Chlorobaculum parvum NCIB 8327: one gene and its partner. The protein of the gene in region 1 interacts with the protein of each later gene in a pairwise test. Links are inferred from orthologs where the notes say so. Each region holds a gene or a part of one and is shown in the gene's direction. Other genes may lie near its edges. The genes, in order: rfaD and menB.

The links.
Region 2: the proteins of rfaD (region 1) and menB interact in binary tests that used the Escherichia coli proteins (3 or more experiments, as listed by UniProt). The link is inferred for Chlorobaculum parvum NCIB 8327 from one-to-one orthologs.

What each region holds. Positions count from the first base shown.
Region 1 is NC_011027.1:1,376,118-1,382,509, forward strand. What follows is about bases 1,373-4,176. They hold rfaD (ADP-glyceromanno-heptose 6-epimerase), read left to right. Parts: upstream 1,373-2,178; coding sequence 2,179-3,174; downstream 3,175-4,176. Other genes in these bases: hisC (histidinol-phosphate transaminase), read right to left, coding at 1,373-1,387; CPAR_RS06385 (RNA polymerase sigma24 factor), read left to right, coding at 1,639-2,058; CPAR_RS06395 (PhoH family protein), read left to right, coding at 3,188-4,176. Also shown: CPAR_RS06375 (RNA methyltransferase), read right to left, coding at 1-317; more of hisC, read right to left, coding at 320-1,372; more of CPAR_RS06395, read left to right, coding at 4,177-4,177; CPAR_RS10790 (4Fe-4S binding protein), read left to right, coding at 4,322-4,510; CPAR_RS06400 (4Fe-4S binding protein), read left to right, coding at 4,698-4,886; CPAR_RS06405 (Dabb family protein), read right to left, coding at 5,082-5,384; CPAR_RS06410 (D-alanyl-D-alanine carboxypeptidase family protein), read right to left, coding at 5,469-6,392. UniProt on the Escherichia coli protein: Catalyzes the interconversion between ADP-D-glycero-beta-D-manno-heptose and ADP-L-glycero-beta-D-manno-heptose via an epimerization at carbon 6 of the heptose.
Region 2 is NC_011027.1:378,747-385,102, reverse strand. The notes cover bases 2,295-5,062. They hold menB (1,4-dihydroxy-2-naphthoyl-CoA synthase), read left to right. Parts: upstream 2,295-3,151; coding sequence 3,152-3,973; downstream 3,974-5,062. Other genes in these bases: menE (o-succinylbenzoate--CoA ligase), read left to right, coding at 5,049-5,062; menC (o-succinylbenzoate synthase), read left to right, coding at 3,970-5,061; menH (2-succinyl-6-hydroxy-2,4-cyclohexadiene-1-carboxylate synthase), read left to right, coding at 2,295-3,018. Outside these bases: CPAR_RS01865 (DUF4011 domain-containing protein), read right to left, coding at 1-797; CPAR_RS01860 (DinB family protein), read right to left, coding at 996-1,514; CPAR_RS11125 (hypothetical protein), read right to left, coding at 1,586-2,065; more of menH, read left to right, coding at 2,188-2,294; more of menE, read left to right, coding at 5,063-6,356. UniProt on the Escherichia coli protein: Converts o-succinylbenzoyl-CoA (OSB-CoA) to 1,4-dihydroxy-2-naphthoyl-CoA (DHNA-CoA).

The sequences.
Region 1 (6,392 bases):
AGCCCGAACACCTTGCATCCCTCGCCTTTCAGCACCGATAGCGCCTCCAGCGGGTCGGCGAAGTGACGCCACGGGACGGTGAGTTGCGCACCGAGAGCGGTTTTGTCGATCTCCTTGCGCGGCGGCGTGGCCGTGTAGCCGGTGATGACGATCTCGTCGATGCCCGCCGCATCGGCTGTCCTGAACATCGAGCCGACATTCCACATGCTCCGGATGTTGTGCAGCATCAGCGTCACCGGATGGCGCTCGGTAGCGCTGTAGGCCTCCGGCGTCAACCGCCCCATTTCGTCGCCGGAGAGTTGCCGGAACTCCCCCATTATCAGCAGCTCTTCAGCAGTTCCAGCAGGCGATCGTTCTCCTCGATGAGCCCGATGTTGCAGCGCAGGCAGTTCTGCATGAGCGGATAGCCCGAAACATTGCGCACCAAAACGCCCCCTTCCCGAAGTTTCGTAAACACCTCTTTGGCATTGCCAACCCTGATGATGAGGAAGTTGGTATCGCTCTCGAACACCTCGACACCGGCGATTCCGGCCAGCTCCTGCTCCATGCGCTGCCGCTCGGCGAGAATGTAGTGCACCGCATCAGTCACCAGCGAATAGTTCTCAAGCACATTGGCCAGGGTGATTTCAGCCAGGCGGCCCGACGCAAAGGGGATCTTCGGCTTGGTGATCTCCGCCATCAGCTCGGGATTCGTAATGGCGAAGCCGATGCGCATCCCGGCCAGCGCCAGCGCTTTGGACATGGTACGCAGCACGATCAGGTTTGGATAACGGTCGATCAGATCGACCACCGACTCCTGCTGCGAAAACTCGATGTACGCCTCGTCGGCAAGCACGATAGCGTCGCAAGTCGAAACGATCCGCTCGACCTCGTCGTGACTCATCGACTTGCCGGCCGGATTGTTTGGCGTCGAAAGCACGATGAAATCGACCTTCTCCCTCTCGGCTGCTGCGATAATGGCATCAACATCGAAGCTGAGATCCGGATTCAGCGGCACGCTCACAATCTCCCCCTGCAACAGCACGGCAAGCTTGTCGTAGAGCGAAAACGACGGCTCCGGAATCAACACCTTGCGGCCCGCGCCGACGCACGCCATGAAGATTGTATAGAGCATCTCGTTCGAGCCGTTGCTCATAATCACCGATTCGGCGGGCACCCCAAGGAACGAGGCGTAGGTCGCCATGCCGCGATACGGCAAAATGTCGGGATAGCGGTTCCAGGGCTCACGGCGGAACTCGTCGAGAATTTTGTCCTTGAGCCACATCGGCAGGTCGAACGGGCTTTCGTTCTGGTTGAGCTTGACTTCTGCGTCCTGACCTCCCTCGACTTTGTAGGCCTCGATCCGCTCCAGGGCTGGATTAAGCAAGGCTCTGAAATCTCTCTTCATAGTGCTGGAATTTCCGGTTTTCGACGTCTTATGGTAGAGGGTCGGAGTAACGGTCACCTCGCCGTAATAAGTTGTTTTGCCAGTCTTGGGATCATCAAACAAATACAAAGTTCCCCCATGCCAGCCAATAACCTCAGTAAGAAACGATTTTTTGCATTTTTCGGGAAAAAAAACTGGACAAGTCACTTTTTTTATCTACATTAAAACAGGACAAAATTTATCCAAGTTACAATCATAGAAAAGGAGCCATCATGATAGAGATCAAAAGAACCCCTCTGGATCTGATTGACGATATATACAGCATCGCCTACTGGATGACCGGCAGCGAAAAGGCCTCTTCCGATCTGGTGAGTTCCACGTACCTCAACACCGATTTCGATGTCGAAAAGACCGATGTACTGAAAACGTTCAGGAACTGCTACTTGGAAACCTACGGACAACACGCCGATCTGGACATTTACGAGAGCGACCACGCACCTGCAAGTCTGATGGATTCATTCAGGAAATGGACGGCAGACATCAAGCTCTCGGTGCTGCTTTCCGAAATCACCGGCCTGAAGCACGCGCAGATTTCTGAAGTCATCGGCAAACCGGTGGACACCATCAGGTTGTGGCTGTTCTGGGGACGGAAGTTCTTTACCCACGACCATCTTCTAAGGGCCTCTGCCTGAATCGTTTTGATGCCTCCATATATCCCAGCGCAAGACCGGTTTCTCCAGCGAACCGGTCTTTTGCTTTTACAGGCCAACAGGCGTATATTTTTTTGTGCACAACCATTTTGACCCTTTTTCATGATCATCATTACCGGCGGCGCCGGATTCATCGGCAGCGCCATGCTCTGGGAGCTGAACCGTCATGGTCTTAACGATGTACTGATCGTCGATGACCTTGGGCTTGCATCCGAAGGAAAATGGCTCAATCTCAGAGGCCTTCGCTACGCCGACTTCGTCCACAAAGACGACCTCCCCGTCCTCTTACAGCATAACCAGCTTCCAGACATCGAGGCGATCATCCACATGGGCGCCATCAGCTCCACAACAGAGCAGGATGCCGGCTTGCTCATGCGCAACAACTACGAGTATTCAAAGTTGCTGGCATCATGGTGCGCCGACAAAGGCGTGCGATTTATCTACGCATCGAGCGCCGCGACCTTCGGCGACGGCTCGGCGGGATACACCGATGGCACTGAACCGCTCGACCGACTGAGGCCGCTGAACATGTACGGCTACTCCAAGCATCTCTTCGACTGCTGGGCGCACCGCAACGGCATCCTCGACAAGGCGGCCGGCCTGAAATTCTATAATGTTTACGGCCCGAACGAGTACCACAAAGAGGATATGACCAGCGTGGTCTTCAAGGCCTTCAACCAGATTCGCGAACACGGGACGGTCAAGCTCTTCCGGTCGCATCATCCGGATTTTGCGGACGGAGAGCAGATGCGCGACTTCGTCTACGTGAAAGATTGCACCCGCATCATGCACTGGCTGCTGGAAACTCCTGCGGCGGCAGGACTGTTCAATGTGGGAACCGGTCAGGCGCGTAGTTTCAAAGACCTTGTAACGGCAACGTTCGACGCGCTGGAGCAACCGGTCAACATCGAGTTTATCGACATGCCCGAAACCATTCGGGAAAAATACCAGTACTACACCTGCGCCGATTGCGGCAATCTCAGGCAAGCCGGATTTACCGAGCCAATGACTTCGCTTGAAGATGGCGTGCGCGATTATGTCCGCAACCACCTGAACACCGCTTCACCGCATCTGGAAAACCGTCGGTCGACAGAATAAAACAAGGAAAACCTTGACTGAAAAAACAATCGAATTCGAAGGCATCGAGCCGGTCATTATTTTCGGGCCATACGACAGCTATCTGAAAAAAGTCCGTGAAGCCTTCCCGGACACGCGCATCAACGCCCGGGGTAATAAAATTACGATCAGCGGCGATGAACCCGAGGTAACGGCAATCGAAAAAATTTTCAGGGAGATGATCTTTCTTGCCGACCAGCACGGTGAAGTACTTGAGAACGATGTCAATGCGCTGGTCAGCCTTGCCCTCTCGCCGGTTTCGCACCCATCGATCAGCCACGCCGGTGATCAGGACGTCATCGTCGAAACAAAGGATTACGTCGTCAAGGCCAAAACCGGCGGACAACGCCGGATGGTAGCCGAAGCGAAAAAAAATGATGTAGTCTTCGCCATCGGCCCGGCGGGCACCGGCAAAACGTACACGGCGGTCGCGATTGCCGTAGCCGCATGGAAATCCAAAAGCATCAAACGCATCGTCCTGGCCCGTCCAGCCGTCGAAGCTGGTGAAAGTCTCGGCTTCCTGCCCGGTGACTTGGCACAGAAAATCGATCCCTACCTGCGTCCGCTTTATGACGCCCTGCAGGACATGCTGACTGCCGAAAAACTCAAATTCCTCACTGAGCGGCGAGTCATCGAAATCGTGCCGCTCGCCTACATGCGCGGCCGGACGCTGAACAACTCTTTCATCATTCTCGACGAAGCGCAGAATGCGTCGAGCAAGCAGATGAAAATGTGTCTCACCCGGCTTGGCGTCAACTCGAAAGCGATCATCACCGGCGACGTCACGCAGGTTGATTTGCCCAAAGAGATGGAGTCCGGCCTGATGAACGCGCAACACATCCTGAAAGGCATCAAAGGCATCAGCTTCGTCTTCCTCGACAAATCGGACGTCGTGCGTCATCGTTTGGTCAAGGATATCATCAACGCCTACGAACACCATGAAGAGGCACTCCAACCTGCCAGTTCGCCAAAGCCGAAACTTTGACCGCCCCAACTCTGTTTGTTAAAGTACAGAGGTGAACAATCAAGCGCCCGCGCCATCTCACGAAGAAGAAGCAGCGCTTACTGCACGCAAACAACTCTGCACCAGTGCGTCAAAGCCGTTTTTCAAATCCAAACCCCAACGATCATGGCACACCGTATTAACGATGAATGCACTTACTGCGCAGCATGTGAACCCGAATGCCCGGTCAACGCAATTTCACCCGGCGACAGCATTTATGTTATTGACGAAGATGTCTGCGTGGATTGTGTGGGCTATCATGACGAGCCGGCTTGCGTTGCCGTCTGTCCGGTTGACTGCATTGACAAAGTCTGAGCAGCAATCATGCATAGGTGTTGACTGGCGGTAATACACCGCGCCACACTCCGATGACAGGGGTCAGAATTTGACCTCGAAATTCTCACCTTCGGCTTGTTTTCGGGGGTGAAAAAAGTTTATATTCAAAGAATTGACCAAAACCTGTTCTTTCTGTTTTTTATAACTATCAAAGCACGTCATCAATATGGCACTGTATATCACTGAAGAATGCACCTACTGCGGTGCTTGCGAACCCGAATGCCCGGTTAACGCCATCTCCGCAGGCAGCGAAATCTACGTTATCGATGCAGCTTCCTGCACCGAGTGCGAAGGTTATGCTGATGCTCCGCTTTGCGTTGCAGTCTGCCCGGCAGAGTGCATCGTTCAGGGCTGATTCAACCTCCCTGTTATCGCTATAAAAAAAGAGGCCGCTTTCTGTGGCCTCTTTTTTTGTTGCTCAAAGCAAAGCGATTGGAAGTTATAACACTCACCGATTCTTACAGAAAACGTACCGGCGCCAAATAATCACGAACATTATGGGAGTCGCCGACAAAATCTCCACTGCTCACGATCCCTTCTCTTTCACTTCTCAGCACTCGTAATCAACCACGCGCCTCTCTCTTGACGCTCCTCCGATGAACGGTATAAGCGCTTGATGCTCCGGGTGCCGCTGGTAGGCTTCGAGCGCAACCTTATCGGTGAATTCCGACAAAAGCACCACATCGGCAGAGCTGTCGGTGCGGCTGAAATCAAGCCCGACTTCAATCGAAAGTAATCCGGGAATCTTTCCAGAAAGCGCTTCGAGCTTCTCCTTGATGAGGCGAGCGTTAACTTCCGGGCTGTTGCCATGCGCCTCCTCTCTGAGCCGCCACATCACGATGTGTTTGACCATAAAACAAATTGGTAGTGAGAAAAAATCAGATCATCAAGCGGGGTTAAAGCACGATGAGAAAAAGCTCAACGAAAATCAGTCAGATTATCCATTTGACACAAAAGCGGACTGACTGGAGAGCGAAAATTCTTGATCCCCGACGTTCTGAGTCTGCTGATTTCCAGCCTGATCTTCTGAATGCTTTTCAGGTTCTTTATTGGCCGCCTCCCGCTCGGCTTTCTGGCGTTCGACCTTGAGCCTTAAAGCCTCAAGCGCCTCGGCCCTTCGAGCGTACACCACCTCAGCCGGAACAGTGGCTGGCTTTTTCACAGAAGGCTTCTTGACGGAAACAACAGCAGTTTTTGAACTCTTTGTCGACGACTTTTTAGCTGCCTGACTCTTCTTGATTTCAGTGGCGCGGATCTCCTCAATTTGCGTTTTCTTCCCCCGCAACGTTCTCCTTGGAGTAGTCTCAAGGTTGAACCCCTGGTCAAACATCGATGAGGCAAGCTCCCAGCGGTCAGTTTTAGCATGAAGCATGATGACCAGCATATCCTTGCCCTCGCACACGGCCCTGGCAATGAGGCACGGGCCGGCTTTTGACGTATAGCCGGTCTTGATACCGACGCTGTAAGGATAGCGATCAAGAAGCTTGTTATGAGAACGCAGAGAGTAACGCTTGCCGGTATTCAGCTCATTGAATACAACTCTGTCAAGTTTGGCGATCTTGTTGAACTCCGAATACCTGATAGCATGCTCGGTCAACTTCATCAAATCCCGAGCTGTCGAATGGTTCCCGGCATACGAACCGCGATCGTAACCGGCAGGATTCGTAAACCTGGTATGCGTCATGCCAAGCGCACGGGCACGGGCATTCATTTTGGAGACGAATCCATTCAAGCTGCCGCCAAGATGAATAGCGATGGCAAAGGCCGCATCATTACTTGAATTGACCATCGCCGCCGCAACAAGATCACGCAATCTGATGCGGTCTCCAGGTTTGAAACCGGCTCTTGTGGGCTCAACCTT
Region 2 (6,356 bases), 1.0 Mb from region 1 along the record:
ATGACGATCGTCGAAAGCTCCTCGGGTTGCAGCCAGACGCCCGCCAGCGCATGGCCCGCCGGCAGCACGGCGACGGGATTGAGGCCCGCCTGCTCCAGCGCCGAAACGAAGAGCATCGTCAGGTCGAGGCAGGTCGCCACGCGGCTGTCGGCGATCTGGCCAGGCAGGCGAATCTTCTGGCCGTTGCGCTCGAAGCTCGACGGCGGCACCGCGTAGCTGATGCCGAGATTGCAGACCGCTGTGTAAAGCGCCGAGGCGATCTCCCACACCCGCTCGCGGCTGCCCGCCGCGTAACCGTCGATGCCGTCGGGCCGCCCCGCCCTGCGCAACACCAGACTCGCCTCGCGCAGGAGGCGGTCGATGAAGGGATCGTTCGGCAGCGAAAAGGCCGCCAACAACTCCGGCATAAACCCCGCTCCACCCCACTCGTTGAACGCGAGCAATTCGACCGGGTGGCTCTCTTCGGCCAGTGCCACGCCCTCCTTTTCGACAGCAACCGTCACCGTGCCGCGCACCGATTCGGTCAGGCCGAGCAGAAACGCGCCATCGAGTTCGACATCCCGATCCGGAATCGACACCGAACCCGCTGGATCGATCCGTTCCACCCGCCACGACTTCGGCTTCAGAAATGGAGGATTCGCCGACAGCGTCACTGAAACATCTTCTAACGGCGTTTCCGGCGACCGGTTTTCAACCCGCAACTCCCGCAGAAACGCGAACGCGCTCTGATGGCACGCGAAATTCAGCTTCGCCGCCATCGCGCACTGGATAACCACCGACCTGTTCGGTTCACTCATCGCCCAATCACCCTTTCATTGGAATGCTTACGGAACAAACCCTTGTCTGCAAAAAGCAATATAGGAGAGTTTTTCAATGCCTGAATAGCAGAAACACTCGTCCGCAGGTGAACCTGAACAGAGACGCCCGTCAGCTTCGGGATGCGGCATCAAAAGCGCCGAGCCGTGAAGAGATCGTTGTGTGGCGATTTCAGGGATTCAGGACAGCTCCGGCCACGAAGCCTCAGGCTTTTGCCGCCAGATCCAGGCGATGTAGTCGGTCATGGGGGGATCGATACCGAGCTCTCGAAGCCGGGCACTGACCTGCCCACGATGCGAAGAGCTGTGCAATGGAACCTGCACGAGCGTATCGGCAAGCGTGTGTTCAGCAACGTCAAACCCGAGCTTTTTGGTTGCGGTTTTCGACCACGGCAGCTCAATCACGCTTTGCAGACCAGTTGAGGTCTGGGATGCCAGGAACTGCATCGCACCATCATGCACCTCACGGGCAAATGCGGCGAGGGCACGAACGTCAAGTTCATCGGCCACCCGCGGATCGATTGGTCGGCCAGTCCACACATCCAGAAAAACCCTCTGGGTTGCGTGCAGATGCCGCAGCTTTGCAAGGAGATACTCATCCCCCTCCGCTTCCGGCTTTTGCATAACGGTGGTCAAGACAAGGGCATCCGCCCAGGCCATGTGCCGATACATATCGGTCAACAGCGTGAGTGCACTCATAGCAATTCCGATTTTAGTGGGAAAAATGCTTTCCGCAAGTTAGCGATGCTCACTCACTCACACAACCGAAGCTACCGAAGAGTCTCCGGAAAACACCTGATTCCAGCTCGTTCAGCTTTGCAGAAGATGCAATCAGAAGGGTGCGCCGAGCAGAGTTCGAGGTAGTTGCCGCTCACCATCGAGGCGATGATCCGGTCGCGCGACTGCCGGTTGACGAGCTGCGCCGCCTCCGCCGTCGTCACGATTTCGGCCTTGCCTGCCCCCGCCATCGCTTCGGCAAGCTCGTCGAGAAACACGGTTTGCGTTTCCGGCGACTCCGGATGCAACGCCCGGCAAACCCGCTCGCCGACAGCAAGGGTACGCGACTGCTGAATCATCTCGACGGCCTGTTCCTTCGCGATCCAGACTGGCTTGAAAGCCACAATCTTTTCCCGAATATGCCCGAACACCGGATCGTCAGCCGAAAATGAATTTCTGTTATCAAGCGCCGATTCTGCCTTCCGGATACCCTCGACAATTTTACCGGTTCGATAATCGTCAATCGTGCCCATGTCTCGCTAAACCATTAATTTCAAGACAAATCCGATACTACGTTTTTTCAATATAACCCCACCTTTTTGTCTTTGTCCTATATTGCTCTGAAAGCCGAAGCCTCGAAACAATCGCCTCAGCAATGCCAAACATCCCCCTGCACCTCACCACCGTCGGCAACCCGTCACTTCCAAAAATCGTGTTCCTGCACGGATTCCTCGGTTCGGGAAGCGACTGGCTTTCCTTTGCCCGGAAACTTGAGGATCGCTTTTGCAGCATCCTTGTCGATCTGCCGGGGCATGGCGAAACGGGAATTCCGGCGGATGGCGATCCGGAGCTTTTTTTCATGCAAACGGTCGAAGCGCTGGCGGGTGAGATTCGGCAGTTGAGCGCTGGGCCATGCGTGCTGGTTGGCTATTCGATGGGCGGGCGGATCGGGCTGGCGCTGACATTGCGTTATCCGGAGCTGTTCTCGAAGGCGGTGATCGTGTCGTCGTCGCCGGGCTTGCGCACGGAGGAGGAGCATGCGGCGCGGCGGAAGAGCGACGAGGGAATCGCCCGCAAGATCGAGCGGAATTTTGAGGGGTTCATCCAGTTCTGGTACGACCAGCCGCTCTTCGCGACGCTGAAAAGCCACGATCTCTTCCACGAAGTCGAGGCACAGCGCAAGCAGGGTTCGCCGGAAAATCTCGCCTGCGCGTTGCGCCTGCTCGGCACGGGCAACCAGCCATCGTTCTGGGACGAACTGCCGGGCAACCTCTTGCCGATGCTCTTCTGCGTCGGCGAGAAAGATGCGAAGTACGTGGAGATCGGCAAGCAGATGGTTGAGCTGTGCCCGCAATCGAGCCTCGAACTCTTCGAACATTGCGGCCACACGTTGCACATCGAAGAGCCGGAGCGCTTCCTCGCGAGCGTGAGCGGTTTATCGAAAAGCAAAACTGAAATATCGCTCACAAAAGAATTCGTCCCATAAGGTACTATTCGCCCTATAAGTCCCATTCCCGCATCACCTCGCACTAATCAACCGGGATTGCTTATATTTGAACTCTTTTTTCACCCCATCGGGGCGATACAGATTTTTATCAACGACCACAGACACTTTCGATATGAGCACAGTCAACTGGATTGCAGCCGGGGAGTACTCCGACATCCTCTACCACAAGGCTGAGGGCATCGCCAAAATCACCATCAACCGCCCGGAGCGGCGCAATGCGTTCCGCCCGCAGACGGTGGATCAGATGATCGAGGCGCTTCAGGATGCACGTAACGACAGCCAGATTGGCGTCATCATCCTGACAGGACAGGGCGACCTAGCGTTTTGCTCGGGCGGCGACCAGAAGATTCGCGGCAATGCCGGGTACGCCGACGAGAAGGGCGTCAACAAGCTGAACGTGCTCGATTTCCAGCGCGATATCCGCACCTGCCCGAAACCGCTGATCGCGATGGTGGCAGGCTACGCCATCGGCGGCGGCCACGTGCTGCACATGCTCTGCGATTTGACGATTGCTGCCGAGAACGCCCGCTTCGGCCAGACCGGCCCGCGCGTCGGTTCGTTCGACGGCGGCTGGGGCGCGAGCTACATGGCGCGTCTTGTTGGTCAGAAAAAGGCCCGCGAAATCTGGTACCTCTGCCGCCAGTACAACGCGCAGGAGGCGCTCGATATGGGCTTGGTCAACACGGTCGTGCCGCTCGAAAGACTCGAAGAGGAGACCGTGCAATGGTGCCGTGAAATCCTCGCCAACTCGCCGCTCGCCATCCGCTGCCTGAAGGCCGCGCTGAACGCCGACTGCGACGGCCAGGCCGGTTTGCAGGAGCTTGCGGGCAACGCCACCCTGCTCTACTACATGAGCGAAGAGGGGCAGGAAGGCCGCAACGCCTTCGTCGAAAAGCGCAAACCCGATTTCGGCAAGTTCCCGAAACACCCGTGAAGCTGCTTCATGCCGACATCTGCCGGTATGAACTCCCGTTTATTGCACCGGTCACGGTCAGGGGCGTGCTCCTCCGAAAACGCGAGGGGCTGCTCCTGCGCCTGACAAGCGAGGGGGCGACCGCATATGGCGAAATCGCCCCCCTCACCGGCCTGCACGCCGAATCGCTCGACGAGGCATTGCAAGTGCTCACCGCATTCATTCCCGAACTTTCACGACTCACTCGGAACACTTCCGCCGAACGGCTGCGGCTAATCGGCGAGACGAAGCTGCCGCCGTCGGTGGCAACAGGCATCGAAATGGCGCTCGTCAACCTCGAAGCTCTCGAAACCGGCTCGATTCCAGTTTTTCCTGACGCCTTCTCTCCAGCATCGAAAATTCCCGTCAACGCGCTGCTGGCCGGAGATACGGCGACGGTGCTCGACCGTGCGGCGAAGCGCTACACCGAGGGATTCCGCGCGTTCAAGCTGAAGGTGCGCAAAGGGCAGCTTGATGAAGCAATCGCCAGCATTCGGGCGTTTCATGACATGTTCGGCAACAACGCCGAACTGCGGCTCGACGCCAACCAGTCGCTCGATTTCGACGAGGCGGTCGGGTTCGGCAAAGCGTTGCCGCACGGCAGCATCTCGTACATCGAGGAGCCGCTGACTGATGCGGCGCTGATCCCGGAGTTCCACGCCGCAACCAGCCTGCCGTCAGCGCTCGACGAGTCGCTCTGGCAGCGTCCGGAGCTACTGGACGAGATCGGCCCCGAACCGCTCGGCGCACTGGTGCTCAAGCCAAACTGCATCGGCGGCATCGCAAAATCGCTCGACATCGCGGCCAAAGCGCATCGGATGGGCTTGCAGGCGGTCTTCAGCTCGGCCTTCGAGAGTAGCGTCAGCCTCGGTATGTACGCGCTCCTGGCCGCCGTCTCCTCGCCAAACCCGGCGGCGTCCGGCCTTGACACGGCGAGCTTTCTGGCTGATGATCTTACCGACACGCCCTTCGCCGCACCGGACGGTTTCGCCGATCCCGCCGCCGCATGGCGTGACAGCCTGCGCGTGAAACCGGAGATGATCGAAATCGTCGAGTCATGGACATTGTAGCCCACGCCGCACAGAAGTTCGGCGACCAGCCCGCCATCATCACCGCCGACCGGCGCTGGAGCTTCGGCGAGCTTGATGGCGACACCGCTCGCATCGCCGCCGCATTCGAGGCGTGCGGCGCCCGGCGCGGCGACATCGTCGCGCTCGTCGCGCCGAACAGCGCGGCAATCCTACTCGCGCTGATGGCGCTCATGCGCATGGGCGCAGTCGCCGCGCCGGTGAACCACCGATTCCCGGCAAGCCACATCGAAGGCGTCATCGCGCGGCTGAAGCCGACGATGACGCTCGACGCGGCGAAGCTCGAAACGTTCATCACTGACGCACTCAACCGGACGGAAGCGAGTTTCACTTCCGCAACGGAGATGTCGAGGCCTGTCTCAATCATCCATACCTCCGCCAGCTCCGGCAAGCCGAAAGCCGCCATGCACAGCCTCTCGAACCACTGGCACAGCGCGATGGGTTCCGCGCAGAACCTGCCCTTTGGGCCGGGCGACTGCTGGCTGCTTTCGCTGCCACTCTACCACGTCGGCGGATACTCTATGCTTTTCAAATGTCTCATCGGTGGAGGCGCGCTCGCCATGCCGTCGCCGGATGCGTCGCTTGCGGACTCGCTCACGCCCTTCCCCGTCACGCATCTCTCGCTGGTGCCGACGCAGCTCTATCGGATGCTTCGTACCGACGGTGGCCAGGAACGGCTGCGCAGCCTCAAAGCCTTGCTGCTCGGCGGCAGCGCGGTCAGCGCACCACTCCTGCGCGAAGCCATACGCGAGCAAGTGCCGCTCTACCTCACCTACGGTTCAACCGAAATGAGCACGCAGGTCACCACATCGCCTGCCCCCGTCACCGAAGCACAGGCCGACAGCGGCGTCGTGCTGCCATATCGGAAAGTTGCGATTTCACCTGACGGCGAAATCCTCGTCAAAGGCGAGTGCCTCTTCATGGGCTATCTCGAAGAAAACGGGATACGGACAGCAAGAGATTCGGAGGGCTGGTTCCACACGGGCGACATGGGTGAGCTGTCGGAGGACGCGCGGCTAAACGTGCTCGGTAGGAAGGACAGCATGTTTATTTCAGGCGGAGAGAACATCCACCCCGAAGAGATAGAAAAAGCGCTCACCTCAATCGAAGGCATCGAGGAGGCAGTGGTGGTTCCCGCGCCGGACGCGGAGTACGGCATGAGGCCGGTGGCTTGGATCAAAGCCCGGAGCGACGCGCTCGACGATGCTGCGATCATCGCAAGCCTGAGAGACAAACTCGGCAGGCTCAAGACGCCGGTTGCGCTGCATCGAATCCAG